2 linked regions of the Polymorphobacter megasporae genome follow. The protein of the gene in region 1 binds, or shares a complex with, the protein of each later gene. Links are inferred from orthologs where the notes say so. Each region holds a gene or a part of one and is shown in the gene's direction. Other genes may lie near its edges. The genes, in order: KTC28_RS02835 and dnaG.

Region 1 (12,552 bases):
ACGATCAGCGGGCGGATCAAGCGTGACACCGGCCATCCGCCGCCGGTAATCGACATGCTTCTCGCGGCGACCGCGATCGAGCACGACCTCTATCTCGTCACGCGCAATGTCCGCGACGTCCGGCTGAGCGGGGCGGCGGTGTTCAATCCGTGGGACGACGATCCGGCGAGCATGGTCCTGTCGGCACGGCGGCGCCGCTAGTCGCGCAACAGGTCGTTGATCGCGGTCTTTGCCCGGGTCTGGGCGTCGACGCGCTTGACGATCACCGCGCAATACAGGTTCGGCCCCGGCTCGCCATTCGGCAGTGGCTTGCCGGGCAACGTTCCCGGCACAACGACGGCGTACGGCGGGACCCGCCCGATGAAGACCTCGCCGGTCGCGCGGTCGACGATCTTGGTCGATGCGCCGAGATAGACGCCCATCGACAGCACCGCGCCGGTGCCGACGACGACCCCTTCAGCGACCTCGGCGCGCGCGCCGATGAAGGCACCGTCCTCGATGATCACCGGTCCGGCCTGGAGCGGTTCGAGGACCCCGCCGATCCCCGCGCCGCCCGAAATGTGGACCCCCTTGCCGATCTGCGCGCACGATCCGACCGTCGCCCACGCGTCGATCATGCTGCCCTCGCCGACGTACGCGCCGATGTTGACGAAGCTCGGCATCAGGACGACGCCCGGGGCGATGTGCGCGCCGCGGCGAACAATGCTGCCGGGGACGGCGCGGAAGCCGGCGCTGCGGAAGCGGTTTTCGCCCCAGCCGTCGAACTTCGACGGGACTTTGTCCCACCAGCTCGACTTGCCGGGAGCCCCGGGGATCAGCGTGTTGTCGCTCAGTCGGAACGACAACAGCACTGCCTGCTTGAGCCACTGATTGACCCGCCACTCACCGTCGACCTGCTCGGCGACGCGGAAGTCGCCGTTGTCGAGGCCTGCGATCGCCGCCTCGACCGCCGCACGCACTGCGCCGTCGGTAGCGGGGGTGATCGACGCGCGGGCTTCCCAGCCCGCCTCGATCGGGGCGATGAGGTTGTTGGGCAGGTCGGTCATGCGGCCTCCAGTTCGGTGACGACGCCCGCGAGCCAGTCGGATACGTCGGTGATTCGGTAATCGATGAAGTCGGGGGCGGGGTGGCGCGGCCCCTGTTCGGAGCCGTTGTCGACCCACACCGTCGCCATGCCGATCGCCTTGGCGGGGGCGAGATTCCGCTCCATGTCGTCGGCGAACAGCGCGCGTGCGGGGTCGATATCGTGCGTTTCGCACAGGCCTCGATACGCTCGGATGTCGGGCTTTGGCAGATACGCCATCGCGTGGACGTCGTAGATCGCCTCGAACGCGCCCTCGAGCCCGAGCCGGTCGAGCACCTTCGCGGCGTACGGCGTGTCGGCGTTGGTGAAGATCAGCTTGCGCCCCGGCAGGCGCGCGATCGATTCGACGAGGAGCGGCGCGTGGGCGACGACGCTCAGGTCGATGTCGTGGACGTCGTCGAGGAAATGGTGCGGGTCGACGCCGTGCTCGTCCATCAACCCGCGCAGCGTCGTGCCGTGCTGGTGGAAGAACCCCTTCTGGACCCGATGCGCCTCGACCGCGTCGACCCCGAGCAGGCGCGCGACATACGCCCCCATTCGTGCATCGATCTGCGCGAACAGGTTGGTCTTCGCCGGGTACAGCGTGTTGTCGAGATCGAAGATCCAGGCGTCGATGTGGCTCAGCGGGTGCGGCATGGCGGGGTGTGTAGCGGGTGGGCCGGTAACGTGGAAAATATTTCTCATCCACACGGTTCAGGCACGGTTTCCCACCGAGTTATCCCCTGCAGAATTTGTCCCGATGATGGGATTGCGCGACAAGCGATCGATGCAGCTTCCAACACCCTACACACCCGCCGCCGCCACGCCGATCGCGCTCGTTCCCGCAGCGGCGCTGCCGCATAATGTCGAGGCCGAGGCGGCGTTGCTCGGGGCGATGATGATCGACAACCGGCTCGTCGAGGACGTCCAGCTAAAGCTCGGCAGCCAGCATTTCTTCGAGCCGCTCCATGGACGGGTGTACGACGCGATCCTGATGCTGATCGACCGGCGGATGGTCGCGACGCCGGTGACGCTCAAGCCGCTGTTCGACGCCGATCCCGATATGATGGCGATCGGCGGCACTGCATATCTCGCGAGCCTGACCGAGCAGTCCGCTGCGCTGATCGCGGCGCGCGACTTCGCCCAGCAGATCTACGACCTCGCGCTGCTTCGCGAAATGATCCGCGTCGGGCGCGACATGGCGACCAATGCCTTCGACACCGGTGCCGGTGTCGAGCCGTTGAAGCAGATCGAGGCCGCCGAACTCGCGCTCTACAAGGTCGCCGAGCAGGGCGAGGTGTCGGGATCGGTCAAGACCTTCGGCCAGGCGACGCGGCTTGCGGTCGAGATGGCCGACCGCGCGATGAAGTCGGGCGGGCATCTGTCGGGCTACACGACCGGGCTCGACGCGATCAACGCCAAGATCGGCGGGCTGCACAAGTCCGACCTGATCATCCTCGCGTCGCGTCCGGCGATGGGAAAGACCAGCCTTGCGACCAACATGGCGTTCTCGGCGGCGGCGCGGTTCCTACGCGACAAGGCCGACGGCGTCGAGCCGGGCCAGTCGAGCGGGGCGGGGGTCGCGTTCTTCAGCCTCGAAATGTCTGCCGACCAGCTCGCGACGCGCGTCCTCGCCGAACAGTCGGGGGTCAATTCGGAAAATCTGCGGATGGGCAAGATCAGCCAGTCCGAATTCAACAGCCTCGCGCGCGCCGCGGGGCAGTTGAGCGAGCTGCCGCTCTACATTGACGACACGCCGGCGCTGTCGATCGCGGCGCTGCGGACGCGGGCGCGGCGGTTGAAGCGCCAGAAGGGGGTCGGGATCATCGTCGTCGACTATCTCCAGCTCCTCCAGGGGTCGGCGAAGTCGGCGAACGAGAATCGCGTCCAGGAAATCTCCGAGATCACCCGCGGATTGAAGACGCTGGCGAAAGAGCTCGAGGTGCCGGTGCTCGCGCTGTCGCAGCTCAGCCGTGCGGTCGAGAACCGCGAGGACAAGCGGCCGCAGCTCGCCGACTTGCGTGAATCGGGGACGATCGAGCAGGACGCCGACATCGTCCTGTTTATCTATCGCGAAGAATATTATCACGCGATGAAGCAGCCTGACGAAGAAGACATCGAGAAATACGCCAAGTGGAAAGAGCGCGCCGAGAAGCTTCACGGACTTGCCGAAGTCATCGTTGCCAAGCAGCGCCACGGCTCGACCGGTACTGTGCCACTTACATTCCACAAGACGACGACAAAATTCAGCGACCGGGCTAACGATGCGTATCTGCCCGAGCGGTACGACTGACCCGCGCAACGCGCGACTACTCATGACTGGCAGCTGACGATCGCTTCTGCGGTCACGTTGCGTACACTTGTCGTACGCTGATCGCTCTCGCCCGCTGAGCGTCCCTTAACAGACGATTACTTGATGACGGCGGACGCGGCGTGGGGCGCTGCGTCGCTAGGACAGTCATGTCTCTGATATACGCAACATCGGATGCGATCTGTGAGTCGGGTACGACCCTCTCTGCAGCTCGTAAACATATTATCAACGCATCCGTCGGCACAGCAAAGTACAGAATTTATTCGTACTGCAAATCACAGAGTCTAAATGACAAGATTGAATACTAATTTGGATAAACCACTTTTCTACTCTGTGAATCGTGCAACCAATCTCGTAGCTGGGGGTACGGACAGTTGGGCCTCATAGTAACAGGGAAGCAGTTCGAAGAGCATACGGTCGGAGAGTTGTTTATAAAATAGTAACGTGTGTATTTGTGGAGTTGCGTATTATGATTAAGCTTATTAAGCATTTTGCTCTTGTCTGTGCCGTCGGCGTGTCGATTCCGGCAGACGCAAAAATCCTCTATGCGACATCTTCGACCATAATGAGCATCTGGAAGACGGCGGTGAGCGGCGACACCATCCGGCTGTCGGGGACGTTTGCCGGCACCACGTCGCTCCAGAATAAGACCGCCACGAAGGCGATCACGATCGATGCAACGAAAGCGACCTTCATCGGGACGCTCAAGTTTCAGTCGGTCAATAATATCAAGGTCGTTGGTGGACGGTACGACTCGACGGGCGGTCCGACGGCGTACGGCCGAGGGATTGTCGTCTACAAAAGCAGCAACCTTTCCTTTGACAAGCTCACCGTGGTGGCAAGCGGCACCGACGGCGAAACCGGAGTCGGGCTGGAGGGTGTCACCAATGCAAGTGTGACGAACTCGACCTTCACCAACGTCGGCGTCGGAGTCGGCGTCACCGGATCGAGCTACATCACGCTGACCGGTAACAAGGTCGTCGGCGCGACGAAGGACGGCTACGATGCGTACAACGACCATAATGTGGTCATCGCCAACAATAGCTGCAGCGGCAGCAAGCCGCAGGCGGGCGCGCACCCTGATTGCGTCCAGCTTGCCAGCACCGGCGGACTGCCTGTCCAGTCGGACATCAAGGTCATCGATAATATCGCGACCGGCATGACCCAGGGATTCACCTCATTCCTGGGGTCCGCGACGGGTAGCCTGCGCATCACCATGACGGGGAACATCATCAACGGCCTGATGTCGCAGGGCGTCGCCTGCTATGGCTGCGTCGATAGCTTCATCACCAACAACTTCCTGTCGTCGCAGCCCGGTGCGCCCCACTTCGTCAACTTGAATGTCATTGGCGGGTCGAACAACGTCGTGTCCGGCAATACCTTTGGCTCGCTGAACACGTCGTCGGTCCTGCCGACCGACTATGCTTCGGCTTACTTCCGGCTGACTGGCACGACCTACAAGCCGACCTTCGCCGACTTTTCGTCGATCGGCGCGACGGCGAGCATTGAGCGGATCGCCGCGACGATCCCGGAACCGGGCGAGTGGGCGCTGCTGCTCGCCGGCTTCGGCCTCGTCGGGCTCGCCACCCGCCGCCCGATGGCGCGCGTCGTCGCCGCTTGATGTTGCCGCCGCCGTCCCCGCGGGGACGGCGGCCACGGCCACCGCGGCACCGCCGCGTCGACATCGGACATCGCAGACGCGCGCGGGAGGTTTGCCTTCCGCGCGCGTCGTCGCGTAAGCGCGGGGGCGAAAATGGATACCGCCAATCTCCGCCTGACGATCGATCTCGGCGCGCTCGCCGATAACTGGCGGCACCTTGCGCACGCGTCGGGCGCGGCCACGTGCGGGGCGGCGGTCAAGGCCGATGCGTACGGACTCGGCGCGGTCGAGATCGTGTCCGCGCTCGCCCGCGCCGGGTGCCGCGATTTCTTCGTCGCATCGTGGGCCGAGGTGGCGGCGCTCGGGGCAATGCCCGACGGCGCGCGGCTCGCGGTCCTCCACGGCGTCCAGCACGATGAGCTGGCGACCGCGCTCGAGTCCGCCGCGGTCCCGGTGCTGTGCACGCCGGCGCAGGTCGCCGCCTGGCGCAGCGCGACGACCCGGCCGTGCGACGTCATGGTCGATACCGGCATCAACCGGCTCGGCCTCGCGCGCGCCGATCTCGGGCTGCTAGACGGGCTGGCGATCGACACGCTCCACAGCCACCTCGCGTGCGCCGAATCCCCCGCTGATCCGATGAACGCGCGCCAGCTCGCCGCCTTCCGCGAGGTCGTCGCCGCAGTCCCCGCTCGTCGCACCAGCCTCGCGAATTCGTCGGGGATCATGCTCGGCCCCGACTATGCGTTCGGACTGACCCGCCCCGGCATCGGGCTGTACGGCGGCACCGCCGGAGCTGCCCCGGTCGCGGGGCTGGCCGCGCGGGTGGTCCAGGTCCGCGACATCGCTCCCGGCGACAGCGTCGGCTATGGGGCAACGTGGATCGCGGCGCGTCCGACTCGCGTCGCCGTGCTCAACATCGGTTACGCCGACGGCTACCCGAGGGCGATGTCGAACATCGGCCAAGCCTTTGCCGGCGACGTTGCGTGTCCGGTGATCGGACGTGTGTCGATGGACCTCGTTGCGGTCGACGTCACCGGCGCGGATGTGACCGAGGGCGGATGGCTGCGCGTCGATTTCGACCTCGTCCGCGCGGCGGCGGCTTCGGGGCGGTCGCGGTATGAGTTGCTAACCGGCCTCGGCCACCGCTATGCGCGTGCATACCAATGACCGGCGTTCCCCACGATATCCTCGGTGTGCTCCGCGCGATCGGACGCTTCGTCCTTGGCGGCCTTGCGTCGGTCGGGCGGGTCGTGATGTTCGCGTGGGAGGCGATCACCCGCGCGCTGCTGCCGCCATATTATCCGGCGCGGCTCGCCGAGCAGATGATCGTCATCGGCTATTTCTCGCTGCCCGTCGTCGGCATGACCGCGCTGTTTACCGGTTCGGCGCTGGCGCAGCAGATTTTCATCGGCGGCAGCCGCTTCAACGCTTCGTCGACGGTGCCGGCGGTGACGGTGATCGGTATCGTCCGTGAGTTGGGCCCGGTGCTCGGCGGATTGATGGTCGCGGGGCGGGTGTCGTCGGCGATGGCGGCCGAGCTCGGGACGATGCGGGTGACCGAACAGATCGACGCCCTGACGACCCTGCGGACCGATCCGTATCGCTACCTGATCGCGCCGCGCGTCGTTGCCGCGGTCGTGGTCATGCCGCTGCTCGTGCTGGTGTCGAACATCATCGGTGTCCTTGGCGGGTATCTGCTGGCGACGTACCGGCTCAACTTCAACGGCGCGGGCTATATCCGGACGACGGTCTCGTTCCTCAAGACCGACGACGTCGTCTCGTCGATGGTCAAGGCGGCGGTGTTCGGCTTCATCATCGCGCTGATGGGCTGCTACCACGGCTTTCATTCGAACGGCGGCGCGGCCGGGGTCGGCAAGGCGACGACCAACGCCGTCGTCAGCGCGTTCATCCTGATCCTGATGTCGAACCTGATCATCACCGTCATCGTCTTTGGCGGCGGCTGATGAACAAGATCGAGCTCAGCGGCGTCCACAAGCGCTTCGGGTCGAAAATCGTCCTCGCCGGGGTCGATCTCGAGATTGCGGCGGGCACCTCGATGGTCGTCATCGGCGGGTCGGGGACCGGCAAGTCGGTGCTGATAAAATCGATCCTTGGGCTGCTCAAGGTCGATTCGGGAAGCATCAAGGTCGACGGGGTCGAGGTCACCAATCTCCAAGGTCGTGCGCTCGCCGACCACCGTGCGAAGTTCGGGATGCTGTTTCAGGGCGGCGCGCTCTTCGATTCGCTCCCCGTCTGGCGCAACGTCAGCTTCGCACTGCCGCGCGGGCGCGGCGCGGCGTCGCTCAGGGCGGCGGCGATCGACAATCTCGCACAGGTCGGGCTCGGTGCCGACATCGCCGATTTGCGGCCGTCGGAGCTGTCGGGGGGTATGCAGAAGCGCGTCGCGCTGGCGCGTGCGATTGCGGTGCGGCCTGAAATAATCTTTTTCGACGAGCCGACCACCGGGCTCGATCCGATCATGGCCGACGTCATCAACGACCTGATCGTCGACCTCGTCCGTGACCTCAAGATCACCGCGCTGACGATCACCCACGACATGGCGAGCGCGCGCAAGATTGCCGACCGGATCGCCATGCTTTATTCTGGACGGATGATCTGGAACGGCCCCGTCGCAAAAATCGATGCCAGCGGGAACGAATACGTCGATCAATTCGTAAATGGCCGTGCAGAGGGGCCGATCAAAATGCAGATAAAGACCGCGTGAGCGGCACGGCGGGGCTGGTGTCGATGCTCGACCGCATCGGCGCGGGAGACCGCAATGCATTAAAGATGCTTTACGAAGCGACGTCGGCGAAGCTGTTTGGTGTTATCCTCCGTATCTTGCTCGAAAGGGGCGAGGCGGAAGACGTGCTCCAGGAAGTTTACATCACAGTTTGGCGCAAGGCGGCGGAGTTCGACGCGACGCGTGCCAGCCCGATCACATGGATGGTCACGATCGCGCGCAACCGTGCGATCGACCGCCTGCGCGCGCGCGGCAGCCGCCCGACGACGACGCTCGATGACGCTGCGGAGGTGCGCGACACCGCGCCCGGTGCCGATGTCGTGATCGACGCTCACAATGATGCGAAGCGCGTCAATGCGGCGCTTGCGACACTCGATCCCAAGCACGCCGCGATCATTCGGAGTGCTTACTTCGAGGGCCTGACGTATGAGGCGATGTCCGATCGCGAGGGTGTGCCGATCGGGACTTTGAAAAGCTGGGTCCGGCGTGGGCTGATGCGGATGCGGACGGCGCTCGAGGCATGACCGACGAGATTCCCGAAGGCTCCGAAGCGGCCTTGGCGCTCGACTTCGCGTTGGGCGCGCTCGACGGTCAAACGATGCGGCGTGCCGAGCTGCGCCTGCGGAGCGATCCGGCATTCGCGCGCGAAGTTTCCGACTGGCAGGCACGACTTGCTCCGCTGGCCGATGCAATCGCGCCGGTCGAAGCCCCGCGTGCGGTCTGGGATGCGGTCGATCACGAGCTGTTCCGCGTTGCCGCCTCGCGCACCCCGGCGGCATCGAAATCGCTATGGGCGCCGCTGGCGGTCTGGCGTGCGGTTGCGTTCGGCGCGAGCGGCGTTGCGGCAATCGCGATCGCGCTGCTCGTCAGCCGCCCTGGCCCGGCACCGGTGCCGGCTCTGGTGGTGCAGCCGCCGGGCGCGTTGCTCGCGGCGTCGATGGCAGCGACCGACAGTAGCAAGGCAGTGCTGATCACGGCGACCTACGATCCGGCGCGTGGCGCGGTGATCCTGACTCCGGCCGCTGCCGATTCGAGCCGGGGCCTGACCCCTGAGCTCTGGATCATCGTCGGCAAGGACGCACCGCGATCGCTCGGCGTGATCGACCTCAAGGATCCGCAAGCGCACCGTATTCCGGCCGCGTTGCGCGCCGAGATGAGTAGCGGCGCGACGTTGGCGATCAGCCTCGAGCCCCCCGGCGGATCGCGTACGGGCGCGCCGACGGGACCTGTCGTCGCAGCCGGCAAGCTCGCGCCGATCTGAATCGTTCGGACGCAACCGATACGATCGGTCGAACGTAGCTCGCGGTGTCCACCAACGGACGATATCCCGAGGGAGCTTTTCATGAAGATCACCAACGGCGCTTTCCGCGCTGCCTTGTTCGCGGTCGCCGCCAGCGGCCTCGCGATCTCGGCGAATGCCGAGATGATGCACACCAAGAGCGTGATGGTTGGCGGTGCGGCGATGTTGCCGTCGCGGAACATCGTCGAGAACGCTGCGAATTCGAAGGATCACACGACGCTCGTCGCCGCGGTCAAGGCCGCCGGCCTCGTCCCGACGCTTTCGGGCCCGGGTCCGTTCACCGTCTTCGCGCCCACCAACGCTGCCTTCAACAAGCTGCCTGCCGGCACGGTCGACACGCTGGTCAAGCCTGAGAACAAGGACACGCTGACCAAGATCCTGACGTACCACGTCATTTCGGGATCGATGGACTCGAAGGCAATCGCCGCAGCGATCAAGGCGGGTCACGGCACCGCGACGCTGACCACCGTTCAGGGCGAGCCGCTGACCGCGAAGATGATGGGCAAGAAGCTCATGCTGACCGACGCGAAGGGCGGCATGGCGACCGTCACGATCGCCGACGTTTATCAGTCGAATGGCGTGATCCACGTCATCGATACCGTGTTGATGCCGTAATCATCAAGACGATTATGATGAGGGGGCGGGCCGTAAGGTCCGCCCCTTTTTATTTGGAGCTGCACGATCGTTTTTGACTAGCGATGTATCGTTGACAAAAATCAAGAATGGCAATTCTACTATTCCGTTCCCGAGATGCACGAAATAGTGTGTAACAGTCTGATTTTGTTCAAATTAATCGCTTTTCCGCGCAATAATTGCGAGCACGCCGTTTCGGCAAAAACACGATTAATTCCGCAATTGAACTAGACAGTACGATAACGCACAAAAAAGTTGACGTGCTTATTTGGGGCGGCCCGAATATCCAGCCGCGGTCCTGAGCGCATCGGCGTTGAGCAATTTACCGTCGAGCATCACCAGCCGGGTCTGACGCAGATCGCCGATCCGGACCGAGGGGTCGCCTTCGACCAGCGCGAGATCGGCAGTCTTGCCGACCTTGATCGAGCCGGTGTGCTTGTCCTGCCCGACCAGTCGCGCGGGGACGATCGTCGCCGCCGCGAGCGCTTCGGCGGGGGTAAAACCCGCCTGTTGGTAAATCTCGAGCTCGCGGATGATCTCGATCCCCGACCCGTCGGTTCCGGCGACGATCGGCACCCCCGCCTTGTGCATCTTGCCGAGCAGCGTCACCATCTTCGCCCAGCTCGCACGGTAGTCGGCGCGCGTCAGGTCTTTCGGCACCGCGAAGCCGCCGCTGCGGAAGCCCCGCTCGGTCGTCGGCGGGAGCGTTCCCGCAAAGGGCGCGTAGGCCGGCGACAGGTCGCCGTTGTCGGGGACGTACAACGCTTCGAAGGTCACCATCGTCGGGTCCGAATAAATGTGCTTCGCCGCCATCGTCGCAATCAGCCCCGTCATCGCCGGGCTGTCGAGGTTCATGTCCTTGGCATAGCGCCCGGGCGCTTCGAAGCGGCCGATGCCGTTGTCGGTGGCCAGCGCGCTTTCGGGGACGCCCTCCATCACGATCCAGTTGATGTGGGTGACTTCGTCGTAACCGTCGGCGATCGCGACAGAGGTGCGAATCCCATGCGGGATGTGGCCGTGGACGTGGAGGCCGAGCTTGTGCGCCTCGGCGATCGTCGCGGGCAGCCACGCCGGGTCGAAGGTGCCGTAGAACTTGACCCCGGTGAAGGCGTTATCGTGCGCCCGATCGACGAGCTTGATCGCCTCCGCCTCGCTCGTCGCGACGTTTGCCACCTGCGCGGTGTACGGCCCCTTGCCGTCGATCAGCGACGACGGATAGACATGCGGGAACAGCAGTACGCCCTTGGCGGCGCGCTCGCGCCGGTCGATCGTCTTGAGATCGTCGTTGCCCGGATCGCGGACCGAAGTGACGCCGAGCGAGAGCTCCTGCGGCCCGGTATAATCGTCGCCGACGTGCATGTGGCAATCCCACAGGCCGGGCACGAGTGTCAGGCCGTGGCCCTCGATCACCTGCGCCCCGCTCGGGACCTTGACCGACGCCGCCGGGCCGACCGCGACGATCAGCCCCTTGTCGACGACGACGGTCTGGTTGGTGAGGAAGCGCACCCGGTCGGCGTCGAACATCTTGACGTTGACGAACGCGACAGGCGCCGGCGGGATCGTCACCAGCGACTTCGCCAGCGCCGGGGCCTGTTCGGCGAGCGCGGCGGCCTGTGCCTTTTCGAGCTTCGCCTGCTCGCCCGCATACGCCTCGGGCAGCCAGCCGATGCCGAAGGTCGTCGCGAAGACATGATCCTTGGCGTCCGCCCAGAACGGGAAGGGCGAGGTCGATAGCCCCGACACCGCCCATAAAGTGACGGTCTGCTTCGCCTTGCCCTCGCCGACCTCGACGCTCGTCAGCTTCGCCGCGTGCGCCTTGCCGCCGGGTAGCAAGTCGAGCGACTTGTCGGGACTCGCGAGAAGCTGCTCGAGCAACCACAGGTTGGTCGCCGCCGGCCCGCCCTGCGACGCGTAGAACGCGTGGCCCGAGAACGGCGCTTGGCCCTTGTCGATTGGGCTGGTCCATGTCGCGGTGCCGTCGGCGACGGCGAAGGTCTCGGCGACATCGCCGGTCGGGGCGACGCCGCGGATCGTCATCGTCGCGGGGAAGCCGTCGGCGCCCGGCTTGCCCGACATGTCGGTTTCCCACACCTGTCCGCGCAGGTTCATGCTCTCGCGCCCCATCCGGGTGCCGTCGGCGGTCGTCCAGACGTACGAATCGCCATGCTTGCCGCCGGTCGATTCAATGATGAAGTGCGTGGCCGTCGCGGGCGGCTTGGCGAGGTCTGCGGCGGGGACCTGAGCCGCGGCAGTAGTGGCGAGCAGGACGGCAACGCCGCCGAAATAGACCGAACGCTTCATGCCAAAATCCCCCGAAGTCAGGGTGCGACAATGCGTCGGGCTTCGAAGCCGCGCAAGGATGCGCGGCTGGCGGTCTATTCCGCCGCCTGCAGCTGCCCCGCGTCCTCGTCCTCGGCCTGCTGGAGCGCCCACATCTCGGCGTAGATGCCGTTCTGCACCAGCAGCGCGCCGTGCGTCCCGCGCTCGGCAATCCGGCCCTCGGCCATGACGAGAATCTGGTCCGAATCGACAATCGTCGACAGGCGGTGGGCGATGACGAGCGTCGTCCGGCTTCGCGACACCGCGCGTAACGAGTCCTGGATTTCCGCTTCGGTGCCCGAATCGAGCGCGCTCGTCGCCTCGTCGAGGATCAGGATCGCGGGATCCTTGAGGATAGTCCGCGCGATCGCGACACGCTGCTTCTCGCCCCCCGACAGCTTCAGGCCGCGCTCGCCGACGGTCGACTTATAGCCATCGGGCAGCCCCATGATGAAGTCGTGGATCGCCGCCTCGCGCGCCGCCGCCTCGATCTGCGCCTGCGTCGCATCGGGGCGGCCGTAGCCGATGTTGTAGCCGATCGTGTCGTTGAACAGCACGGTATCCTGCGGGACGATGCCGATTG
Region 2 (3,946 bases), 2.4 Mb from region 1 along the record:
GGTGGCCCTGGTGCATCTTGTACGTGCTCGCGCCGACCGCGAGGCCGAGGAGCTGGTGGCCGAGGCAAATGCCGAACAGCGGCGTGCCCGAATTGAGCACCGCCTGGATCGTCGGTACCGCATAAACGCCCGTCGCCGCCGGATCGCCGGGGCCGTTCGACAGGAAGATGCCGTCGGGCTTGTGCGCCATGATCTCGTCGAAGGTCGCGGTCGCCGGGACAACCGTCACCCGCGCTCCTGCAGCGATGAGATTGCGGAGGATGTTGCGCTTCATTCCGTAGTCGATCGCAACGACGTGCGGACCGTTCGGATTGGCGGCGTGGGTCGCGTACCCCTGCCCAAGCGTCCACAGCCCGTCGTCCCAGCCATAGCTTTGTGTCGTCGACACCGCCTTGGCGAGGTCCATCCCCTCGAGCCCCGGCCAGCCCTGCGCCTGTGCCAGCAACGCCGGAACGTCGAAGTCACCGCTCGCCGAATGCGCGATGACCGCGTTCGGCGCGCCGAGATCGCGAATCCGGCGGGTCAGCGCGCGAGTGTCGACGCCCGCCAGCCCGATCCGCCCCCAACTTTTGAGCCACGCATCGAACGTCCGGTCGGCACGCCAGTTCGCTGCTTCGCTCGGGATGGCGGCGACGATGCAGCCGAGCGCATGCGGGTTGGTCGCCTCGATGTCCTCGGGGTTCGCGCCGGTGTTGCCGATATGCGGGGTGGTGAAGGTGATGATCTGGCCGGCATAGCTCGGGTCGGTCATCGCCTCCTGATAGCCGGTCATCGCGGTGTTAAAGCAGACCTCGCCGACCGCGACGCCCTCGGCGCCGATGCCGTGGCCCCAGACGATCGTGCCATCGGCTAAAACGAGAACACCTGTCGCGCCGGTCGGTCGGGCATGCGCGGGGGCGTCGGCCAAGTGGCTTCCTTCAGGTTGGCGGATGGGCAAACGCATGGCGAACTACGGGGCGCGCCGTGTCCGGTCAATCTCTAACCGTTCCGACGGCGTGCGGTTAGGTGCGGACCGGTGTGCGCGTTATGATACTGCCCCCGACTCGACAGGACAATCATGATCCGCGACGACATCAAGGCCGCGACGATCACCGCGATGAAAGCCAAAGACAGCGCCCGCCTCGGTGCGCTGCGCCTCATCTCGGCGGCGTTGAAGAACAAGGACATCGAACTGCGTACCGGCACGCCGCCCGCCGACGACGACGTGCTCGTCGCCGACGTGCTGACCAAGATGGCAAAGCAGCGCCGCGAATCGATCGAGATGTACGTCACCGGCAACCGTCCCGAGCTGGCCGACGCCGAACGCGCCGAGCTCGGCGTAATCGAGGGGTTCATGCCGCAGCAGATGGCGGCGGGCGAGGCGATGGCGGTCGTCCGCGGGCTCGTCGAGGAACTCGGCGCGAGCAGTGTCAAGGACATGGGCAAGGTCATGGCGGCGCTGCGCGAACGCTTCGCCGGACAGATCGACATGTCGTCGGCGTCGGCGATGGTGAAGACGGCGCTTTCGGGATAAGGTGAGCCTTGGCTCTCGCTCCCGCCTTTCTCGACGAACTCCGCGCCCGTGTCGCCGTGTCGACGGTTGTCGCGCGCCGGGTCAAGCTGACCCGCGCCGGGCGCGAGATGAAGGGCTGCTGCCCGTTTCATAACGAGAAGTCGCCGAGCTTTTTCGTCAACGACGACAAGGGCTTCTACCATTGCTTCGGCTGCGGGGCGCACGGCGACGTGATCCGCTTCGTCGTCGAGCAGGAGGGGCTCGGCTTCATCGACGCGGTCAAGTCGCTCGCCGCCGAAGCTGGACTGGCGGTGCCCGAGGAAACGCCCGAGGCGCGTGAGCGGGCACAGGCGGCAGAGGGGCTTCACGACGTCACCGGCAAGGCGGCGGCGTGGTTTTCCAGCCAGTTGCGCGACGCCGGGGGCGCGACCGCGCGCGAATATCTCGCCAAGCGCGGTCTCGCGGACAAGACCGTCGCAGACTTCGGCCTCGGCTACTCGCCCGATAGCCGGACCCGCCTCCGCGCCGCGCTTGCCAGCGTCGGTGACGCCAAGCTGATCGAGACAGGGCTGCTGATCCAGCCCGAGGCCGAGGGGAATGCGAAGCCGGGCGATCCGTACGACCGCTTCCGCGGACGGCTGATGTTTCCGATCCGCGATCCGCGCGGTCGAGTTATCGGCTTTGGCGGACGCATCCTTGGCGACGGCCAGCCGAAGTATCTGAATTCGCCCGACACACCGTTGTTCGACAAGGGCCGCACGCTCTACAATCTCGACCGCGCCGGACCGGTTGCGCGCAAGTCGCTTCGGCTGATCGTCGTCGAGGGCTACATGGACGTCATCGGCCTCGCGCAGGCGGGGTTTGCCGATGCGGTCGCCCCGCTCGGCACCGCGCTGACCGAGGCGCAGCTCGGGCTGATGTGGCGGATCGTACCCGAGCCGGTGTTGTGCTTCGACGGCGACGCGGCGGGGCAGCGGGCCGGGTTGCGCGCGCTCCACCGGGCACTGCCGCTGCTCGAGGCGGGCAAATCGCTGCGCTTCGCCACCCTCCCCCTGGGCAAGGACCCCGACGATCTCGTCCGCGCTGGCGGGCCTGCCGCGTTCGACGCCGTCCTCGCCGCCGCCGAGCCGTTGATCGACCGGCTGTGGCGGAGCGAGACCGAGGGCGTCGACACGGCCACCCCCGAACGCCGCGCCGCCGTCCTCGCCGCGCTCGATGCCCGCGCTGCGGAGATCGCCGACACCACCCTCCAGCGCTTCTACCGGACCGAGCTCCGCGAGCGTTTCTACGCTTTGTTCAAGCGCCCCGAGCGGACCCCGTGGCAAAAAGGCGGCCCCCCGCCCCGTGCCGCGTCGCCGGGTATCCTGCGCGCGGCGCGGCCCGACATGGGCGACGCGATGGTGCGTCAGGTCCTCGTTGCCTGCCTCCTACGCCCCGAGTTGATCGACGCGGGGTTCGAACGGCTGGCCGGGCTGCCGGTCGCCGACCCTGCACACGCCGCGCTCGTGACCGCGCTACTCGACGCCGCGACCGCCGACCCTGACGCCAGCCCGGTCGCCCTCCGCGCCCATCTCGACGCGCGGGGTGCCGGTGCCGGTGCCGCCGCCGATGCCATCCTCGCACGGCATCGGCCAGGCGTCGGCAACCTCGGTTTTGTCCGTGCGAGCACTCCCAGCGCCGACGCCCGCGAACAATTCGTCAAATTTCTCGATGCCTTGCTCGCAACGGCGCGCGTGGGGGATGACATTGCCGCAACCAATTCCCATTTCCGGATGAGCATGGCCGAGGCCGATTTTGACGCGGTGCGACGCAACCATCAAGCGCGTGCCGAATTGTCCGATAAGGATCATGTTATTGGAATTGTCGCCGATACCGAGTAAGCGGCTCCACCGCCCTCGCCCGAGTCGTCGTTATCGGTTGGCGCGACACGCTTGATTGGACGAAAGCAGATTATGGCAAAAGCGAATGGCGCCGTCGTGGAAACCGATACGAAGCCCGATACCGACGGTGCGCCGTTGCTCGATCTCAACGAAGCATCGATCAAGAAGCTGATCGCGCGCGCCAAGAAGCGCGGCTACATCACTTATGACGAATTGAACGACGCACTGCCGCAGGTCTCCTCCGAGCAGATCGAGGACGTCATGGCGGCGCTGTCGGAGATGGGGATCAACCTCATCGAAAACGACGAGCCCGCCGAGGAAGGCACCGAGACCCCGCGCGCCGCCGCCGACGATGACGAGGAAGAGGAAGCCGTCGAGGGCGACCCCGCCGTCGCCGCTCCGGTTGCGGTCAAGGCCGCCCCGCTCGACCGTACCGACGACCCGGTCCGCATGTACCTGCGCGAGATGGGCGCGGTCGAACTGCTCAGCCGCGAGGGCGAAATCGCGATCGCCAAGCGCATCGAGGCCGGGCGCAACACGATGATCGCCGGCCTGTGCGAATCGCCAATGACCT

Evidence for each region.
Region 2: the proteins of KTC28_RS02835 (region 1) and dnaG are in contact, whole or in part, in a crystal structure (PDB 2R6A), measured with the Geobacillus stearothermophilus proteins. The link is inferred for Polymorphobacter megasporae from one-to-one orthologs. Residues at the interface, in WP_033016901.1 of Geobacillus stearothermophilus: Ser13, Glu15, Ala16, Gln18, Glu91, Leu92, Asp94, Ala95, Val96, Pro97, Thr98, Ala99, Ala100, Asn101, Tyr104, Tyr105, Ile108; in WP_049624496.1 of Geobacillus stearothermophilus: Lys456, Leu457, Leu458, Pro459, Ala460, Asn463, Ala464, Leu467, Leu535, Leu536, Ile537, Ala538, Gln544, Glu545, Asp548, Tyr549, His552.

The regions. Positions count from the first base shown.
Region 1 is NZ_CP081848.1:598,901-611,452, reverse strand. Bases 1,140-4,103 are described here. They hold KTC28_RS02835 (replicative DNA helicase), read left to right. Parts: upstream 1,140-1,850; coding sequence 1,851-3,356; downstream 3,357-4,103. Other genes in these bases: KTC28_RS02830 (right-handed parallel beta-helix repeat-containing protein), read left to right, coding at 3,961-4,103; KTC28_RS02840 (pyrimidine 5'-nucleotidase), read right to left, coding at 1,140-1,720. In the rest of the region: KTC28_RS02850 (PIN domain-containing protein), read left to right, coding at 1-201; dapD (2,3,4,5-tetrahydropyridine-2,6-dicarboxylate N-succinyltransferase), read right to left, coding at 198-1,046; more of KTC28_RS02840, read right to left, coding at 1,043-1,139; more of KTC28_RS02830, read left to right, coding at 4,104-4,995; alr (alanine racemase), read left to right, coding at 5,128-6,141; KTC28_RS02820 (MlaE family ABC transporter permease), read left to right, coding at 6,138-6,938; KTC28_RS02815 (ABC transporter ATP-binding protein), read left to right, coding at 6,938-7,699; KTC28_RS02810 (sigma-70 family RNA polymerase sigma factor), read left to right, coding at 7,696-8,241; KTC28_RS02805 (anti-sigma factor), read left to right, coding at 8,238-8,978; KTC28_RS02800 (fasciclin domain-containing protein), read left to right, coding at 9,060-9,632; KTC28_RS02795 (amidohydrolase family protein), read right to left, coding at 9,915-11,951; KTC28_RS02790 (ABCB family ABC transporter ATP-binding protein/permease), read right to left, coding at 12,026-12,552. UniProt on the Escherichia coli protein: The main replicative DNA helicase, it participates in initiation and elongation during chromosome replication. Travels ahead of the DNA replisome, separating dsDNA into templates for DNA synthesis.
Region 2 is NZ_CP081848.1:3,007,286-3,011,231, forward strand. Bases 1,080-3,946 are described here. They hold dnaG (DNA primase), read left to right. Parts: upstream 1,080-1,521; coding sequence 1,522-3,372; downstream 3,373-3,946. Other genes in these bases: KTC28_RS14070 (GatB/YqeY domain-containing protein), read left to right, coding at 1,080-1,513; rpoD (RNA polymerase sigma factor RpoD), read left to right, coding at 3,445-3,946. In the rest of the region: carA (glutamine-hydrolyzing carbamoyl-phosphate synthase small subunit), read right to left, coding at 1-943; more of KTC28_RS14070, read left to right, coding at 1,058-1,079. UniProt on the Escherichia coli protein: RNA polymerase that catalyzes the synthesis of short RNA molecules used as primers for DNA polymerase during DNA replication.